DNA from 2 places in the Dermacoccus sp. GAS27A genome. Region 1 is predicted to be linked to the other one. Evidence: riboswitches for the same ligand, from Rfam matches in the RefSeq annotation. Region 1 holds a riboswitch; the other holds the start of a gene.
What was found. Region 1 has a riboswitch for thiamine pyrophosphate ahead of thiC (phosphomethylpyrimidine synthase ThiC). Riboswitches for the same ligand answer to the same signal wherever they lie in the genome.
Positions count from the first base shown of each region.

Region 2: it holds a riboswitch for thiamine pyrophosphate, as region 1 does, so the genes downstream of both, ABH936_RS10830 (thiamine ABC transporter substrate binding subunit) here and thiC (phosphomethylpyrimidine synthase ThiC) in region 1, are expected to answer to the same signal.

Region 1 is NZ_JBIYDW010000004.1:252,534-256,026, reverse strand. Features, by position in the region: gene ABH936_RS06265 (CE1758 family FMN-dependent luciferase-like monooxygenase) at 1-814, shown strand, start outside; gene ABH936_RS06260 (CE1759 family FMN reductase) at 917-1,627, shown strand; TPP riboswitch at 1,721-1,835, shown strand; gene thiC (phosphomethylpyrimidine synthase ThiC) at 1,925-3,493, shown strand, end outside.
Region 2 is NZ_JBIYDW010000009.1:81,445-84,937, reverse strand. Features, by position in the region: gene ABH936_RS10835 (ABC transporter permease) at 1-106, opposite strand, end outside; gene ABH936_RS10830 (thiamine ABC transporter substrate binding subunit) at 183-1,277, opposite strand; TPP riboswitch at 1,333-1,441, opposite strand; gene ABH936_RS10825 (DUF4235 domain-containing protein) at 1,712-2,047, shown strand; partial or broken gene ABH936_RS10820 (DUF72 domain-containing protein) at 2,425-2,700, shown strand; gene ABH936_RS10815 (circularly permuted type 2 ATP-grasp protein) at 2,840-3,493, shown strand, end outside.

The DNA.
Region 1 (3,493 bases):
CATCCGCGACGGCATCCCGCTCGCCATCGAGAACTACGCGCTGCTGCGCCGCCTGTGGAACGAGGAGAACGTGACGTGGGAGGGCAAGTTCCGCACACCGCTGCAGGGTTTCACCTCGACGCCGCGCCCGCTCGACGACATCGCGCCGTTCGTCTGGCATGGCTCGATCCGCAGCCCCGAGATCGCGGAGCAGGCCGCCTACTACGGTGACGGTTTCTTCCACAACCACATCTTCTGGCCGCCGCAGCACGCTGCGCAGATGGTGCAGTTCTACCGGGAGCGCTTCGAGCACTACGGTCACGGCCGGGCGCAGGACGCGATCGTCGGCCTCGGTGGGCAGGTGTTCATGGCCGAGTCGAAGGCGAAGGCGATGGAGACGTTCCGCCCCTACTTCGATCACGCGCCGGTCTACGGTGGGGCAGGTTCGTTGGAGGACTACACGCGTCAGACGCCGCTGACGGTCGGCACGCCGGACGAGGTCGTCGAGGCCACGCTCGGCTTCCGCGACTACGTCGGTGACTACCAGCGTCAGCTGTTCCTCATCGACCACGCCGGGTTGCCGCACGCCGAGGTCATGCACCAGATCGAGCTGCTCGGCACGAAGGTCGTGCCGCAGCTGCGCGCCGAGATGGACGTCCCACGCGCCGCCGGCGTGCCTGATGCCCCGACGCATGCCAGCCTGCTGGCTGCGCGCGCTGCCCAGGCGACCGACACGCCCTCGGCTGACGCCGGTCAGATGGGCCGCGTCGAGGCAGGTGTGCCGCGCGCTCCGCAGACCGACGACGTGACGGGAACGCGCGCCGAAGACCGTTGAGCATCAGCCCGGTTCGCCGACAACTCGGCTGACCGGCCCGGCGGGCGCCGCCGGCGGCGGCGTTCGGCCCAAACTCAGAACAACGAGACGAAGGAGAACACGATGACGAACTGGACGGCACGCCTCGCCGTGATCAGCGGCGGGCTGAGTGAGGAATCGTCGACGCATCGTCTCGCCCAGCTGCTGAGCGACGCGGTTGTCGAGAGTGCGCGGGAGCAGGGCGGCGAGGTCGTCGTCGAGCGGATCGACCTGCGGGCGCTGGCGCACGACATCACGACGGCGTCGTTGACGGGGTTCGCTCCCCCGGCGCTCGCGGACGCCTACGAGGTACTGGGCGCGGCCGACGCCGTGGTCGCGGTGACGCCGACGTACAAGGCGAGCTTCACGGGCTTGTTCAAGTCGTTCTGGGACGCGACTGCAGGCGGCGTGCTGAGCGGCGTGCCCGTCATCGTCGGCGCGACGGGCGGCTCCGCCCGACACTCACTGGTGACGGACACCGCCTTGCGACCGCTGTTCGCGTACATGAAGGCGCTCGTCATGCCGACGGCCGTCTACGCCGCGCCCGACGACTGGGCCGGGCGAAGCCTGGAAGCGCGTGCGAGCGAGGCTGCCGATGAGTTGACGCAGCAGCTAGAGCGCATGCTCGGCGGAGCAGACATGGTGGTGAACGGCGATTCTGACGCGCGCGTGTCCAAGGATGGGGAAGCGCCGAGAACATCGTCGAACTCGGTTCGTACGCTTGCCGAGACGCGAAATCGGGCGCGTGATCCGTTCGTCGCGGTGCCGACGATGGAAGAGATGTTGCGCCGCTGAGCACGAGTCGTGACCGGAGGGGTCCGTCAGGTTCGTCACAAACCTGACGGACCCCTTCGTCACGTTCGTCTGCGGGGATGTGCCATAGTCGGAAGTGTCCTTCGTGGGAGTCCTGAGAACAGGGCTGAGAGGGAGCTGATACTGCTCCGACCGCTACCCGACCTGACCCGGATCATGCCGGCGCAGGCAGCCAAGGAGACCTCATGGTCGCTCATCCTCCGTTCGGTGCCGACGTTCGTCGACGCCTGCTGCGTGGGGTCTTGCCGTGCCTTCGTCCGATCCGAAGGAGGCACCAACATGACGACGCTCGACTCGACCACTCCGTCCGTCACAACGCCCGATACCCGGGCTGACGGCGCCGCCGCGCGCCGCAAGCAGTACCGCGACGCGGACGGCCTGCGCGTGCCCTACACCGAGGTCATCCTCGACAACTCCCCCGGCACCGGCGCGGCCAACGCTCCCGTCGAGCTGTACGACACCTCCGGCCCGGGCAGTGACCCCGAGGTCGGGCTGCCGCCGTTGCGCGCCGAGTGGATCGCCGAGCGCGACGACGTCGAGACGTACGCCGGCCGAGAGCGCACCCTGCTCGACGACGGCCGCTCGGCCGTCCGACGCGGTGAGGCGAGCCACGAGTGGCGCGGCGAACGTCGCGCACCGCTGCGCTCCAAGGACGGTGCCGTCGTCACCCAGATGCACTACGCCCGCAAGGGATTGATCACCCCCGAGATGCGATTCGTCGCGGCGCGCGAGAACTGCGCCGTCGAACTCGTGCGCGACGAGGTCGCCGCCGGACGCGCGATCATCCCCGCCAACGTCAACCACCCGGAGAGCGAGCCGATGATCATCGGGCGTCGCTTCCTCGTCAAGGTCAACGCGAACATCGGAAACTCGGCCGTGACGTCGTCGATCGCCGAGGAGGTCGACAAGCTGACGTGGGCGACGACGTGGGGCGCCGACACCGTCATGGACCTGTCGACCGGTGACGACATCCACACGACGCGCGAGTGGATCATCCGCAACTCCCCCGTCCCGATCGGCACCGTGCCGATCTACCAGGCCCTCGAGAAGGTCAACGGTGAGGCCGACAAGCTGACGTGGGAGATCTTCCGCGACACCGTCATCGAGCAGTGCGAGCAGGGCGTCGACTACATGACGATCCACGCCGGCGTGCTGCTGCGCTACGTGCCGATGACGGCCGAGCGCATCACGGGCATCGTCAGCCGCGGCGGCTCGATCATGGCCGGCTGGTGTCTCGCGCACCACGAGGAGAACTTCCTCTACACCCACTTCGACGAGCTGTGCGAGATCTTCGCCCGCTACGACGTCGCCTTTTCCCTCGGTGACGGCCTGCGCCCCGGCTGCACTGCCGACGCCAACGACGAGGCGCAGCTTTCCGAGCTGCGCACCCTCGCCGAGCTGACGAAGCGGGCATGGCAGTTCGACGTCCAGGTCATGGTCGAGGGCCCCGGGCACGTGCCGCTCGACCTCGTCGAGGAGAACGTGCGCCTGCAGCAGGAGTGGTGTGACGGCGCGCCGTTCTACACGCTCGGCCCGCTCGTCACCGACGTCGCACCCGGCTACGACCACATCACTTCCGCAATCGGCGCGACGACGATCGCGATGGGTGGCACCGCGATGCTGTGCTACGTCACGCCGAAGGAGCACCTCGGGCTGCCGAACCGTGATGACGTCAAGACCGGCGTCATCACGTACAAGCTCGCGGCGCACGCCGCCGACGTAGCGAAGCGCCACCCCGGCGCGCGGGCGTGGGATGACGCGTTGAGCAAGGCGCGCTTCGAGTTCCGTTGGAACGACCAGTTCAACCTGTCGCTCGACCCCGACACCGCGCGCGAGTTCCACGACGAA
Region 2 (3,493 bases), on a different contig from region 1:
GATCGACGCGCCCACCAGGCGCGAGCCCACGCACCGCCATCGCCGCGACGGGCCACGCGAAGAAGATCGCGAGGAACACGAGCGGGACGACGGCAAGCACGGCCATGACGAAAGGCGCGCGAGCGCCCCCGTCTCGTGCGCCGCGACGCAGACCATCACGGGTGCCGTTCATCGCTCGGGCGTCACTTGGACGTGACGTCCTTCCACTTCGTCAGCCATTCGGAACGGTTCTTGTCGATGTCGGCGGGCGACACCTCGATCGACTTCGTCGGCTGCTTCGCGTTCGCCGCCCACGCCTTGGGCAGTTCGACGTTCGAGTCGACGGGGAAGACGTACATCGAGTCGGGCAGCGATTTCTGGAAGCTCGCACCGTTCATGAAGTTGATAAGTGCCTTCGCGCCGTCGGGGTTCTTCGCTCCCTTGAGCACACCGGCGTACTCGGTCGATCGGAAGCACGTGTCGAGCAGCGCCGACGTCGTCGACGTGCCCGCCTTGTCGACGGTGAACGCCGGCGAGCTGTCGTAGCTGACGACGATCGGACGCTTGCCCTTGCCACTGCCGCTGAAGTCGACCTCGTACGCGTCGCTCCAGCCCGACGTCAGCTTGAGCCCGTTCGCCATGAGCTTCTTCCAGTACGCCTCCCAGCCGTCCTGGCCGTAGTGGCCGACGGTCGCGAGGAAGAACGCCATGCCCGGCGAGCTCGACGACGCGCCCGGCGCGACCATGAGGTTCTTGTACTCGGGCTTGACGAGGTCGTCGAACGAAGCGGGCTTCGTCTTGTGGTTCTTCGTGAACCACGCGTCGTCGACGTTGACGCACACCGACGCGGTGTCGATCGGCGCCAGCTGCCCCTTGCCCTGGCCGTCCGGCAGCTCGTACTTCGACGCCGACGCAGGCGCGCCCTTCGGGCTGTACGGCTCGAGGACGTCGTTCGTGGCGACACGCGAGGCGAACGTGTTGTCGATGCCGAACACGACGTCACCGAGCGGGTTGTTCTTGCTCAGCACGAGCTTGTTCGCGAGCTCACCGGCGTCACCGGACTTCACGACCTTGACGGTGTAGCCCGTCTGCTTCGTGAACTCGGCCATGACGTTCTTGTCGGGCGCCCACGACTCGTGCGTCACCAACGTGACCGTCTTCGACGCGCCCGAACCCGACGCACCCGAGCCGCCCGCCGAACTCGACTTCGACCCCGACGAGTTGTTGTCGACGCTGCACGCCGCCAGCGCACCCACGCACGCGAGCGCCAGCACGGCGCGGCCACCACGAGACATCATGTGAACGTTCCTCCTCACGGCCAGTGAGGGACGTCGTCGCCCGCACGTACGCGCGACGAGTGAGAACTCGACTTCCTCCGCCGGTGCTAACCGGGTCAGGTTCGAGGGTTTGGTGCCGGGTGCGGCACGATCTCAGCGCACACTGCGCTCCCCTGTCGTTCGAGCGCGAGATTAGCACCGACCACCGACGGACGACACGCTTCGGCCCGCTTCGCACTCCGGCATCCCCGCTGACGGCTCGTGCGCACCTCACGCCGACGCCCGATCCCCCGTGCAAGAGGCGACCGCCACGACGCCCACCCCCGTCAGACCGGGCCGATGACCATGCCGACTGGCGCAGCGACACATGCACGCGCGAGGATGGACCCAAGACATCAACGGCCCGAGGCTCGACGACGCCTCACGACGGCCGACGACACGTAAGGGGAAACACCATGGGCAACCTCGTGTGGAAGGTGCTGAGCATGGGCGCCGGCATCGTCGCGAGCAAGATCGCGACGACCACCGCCACCAAGACGTGGAAGATGACGACCGGCAAGAGCCCGCGCAGCGCGAAGGACCCGAACGCCAGCATCATCGAAGCCGCGATCTACGCCGCCATCTCCACCGGCGCACTCGCCGCCGCGAAGATGTACGCCGAACGCCGCGCCGCCGACTACTTCACCAAGTCCGCCGGCCACCCGCCGCAGGCCCTCGTCAAGCGCGCCGAAGAAGAAGCCAAGGAAGCCCAGAAGGGCAAGAGCCAGGCGCCCGTCGTCGTCATGAAGTAATTCCCCTTCGTCCGCTTTCCGGCGTGGGAGCCTCGCGGGCTCGGCTCCCACGCTCGGTGCAGCAGACTCGGGGGCGTCCATGTCGCGCATGGAGCCGTCCGCTTGGAGGGTCAGGTTCTGCCTGGCCCTCCTCGCGTGTCTCGGGCCGACGCATCACTGAGCGTCGCGAATTTCGTCCACACCGACGAATCACGTCCACATTTGCGATTCACGTCCACCTCGGCGAACATCGTCCACATTCACGTCCCGGCCGAACGTCACGCCGCGCTCCGGTGGCATCTGACGACATGAGCACGGCCACCCGAGCGCAACTGCGCCTCGGCACGTCAGGGGGGACGTAAGCCGCCTGGAAAGGCACCGTCCACCCCGCAGGCGTCGCCGACCGCGTGCGCCTCGAGTACTACGCGGCGAACCTCTTCGACACCGTCGAACTCAACGCCAGCTACTACCGCTGGCCGGCACTCACGAGCCTCGAGGGCTGGCACCGCCGCCTACCCGGCGGGTTCCGCATGACCGTCAAGGCATGGGCAACCGGCATCAACGGCTGGCTCACCGAGGGACGCACCGTCTGGGCGTACTTCAACAACGACATCGACTGCGCCGCCGTCGCCAACGCGCAGACCCTGGGCCGCTTCGTCCACGACCGCACGTGACCGATCAGCCCTGCTTCACCCATGCGGCCCCTCACCTCGCCCGCCATCGCCCGAGATCCGCCCACCTCCGCGCGACGGACCAGAACCCGCCCGCCTCGTCCGCGAGCGCACGTGAGCCGTCTGCCGTAACGTCGTGCCCATGACCACCGCACAGGGCACGAACGCGACGAACGACGAGGGCGCAGAGGGCGAGATCGTCCCCGAGGCGTTCAGCGAATACCGCGAGCACGAACCCGAGACCCCGGGCGTGCACGACGAATCCGTCACCGACGATGCGGAGCTGCGCCCCGACTACGCGGCCGTCATCGAGCGCATCGAGACGCTCGGGCCCGACGAGGTGTCGCGCCGCCTCGAAGCGGCCGGCAAGGGCCTGACCGAGCTCGGCGTGACGATCAACTCCGAGGACGGCAACCGCCCGTACCCGATCGACATCGTGCCGCGCATCATCTCGGCCGAGCGCTGGGCCGAGCTCAGCGCCGGCGCCGAGCAGCGCGTCCGTGCGCTCGAACTCTTCCTGCGCGACGTCTACGGCCCCGGCGAGATCATCAAGGCGGGCCGCGTCGACGCCGACATGCTGCGTCGCTCGCCCGGCTGGTCCAAGGACGGCCAGCGGGTGCCCGCTGACTTCGTCCGCGCCGGCATCTGCGGCCTCGACCTCGTCTCGCCCGCGTCCGGCGAGTGGATGGTGCTCGAGGACAACCTGCGCATGCCCGGCGGGCTCGGCATGACGCACATCAACCGCGAGGTGCTCGAGAACCACTTCGCCGAGATCCTGCCGCCCGCCGAGACGCTC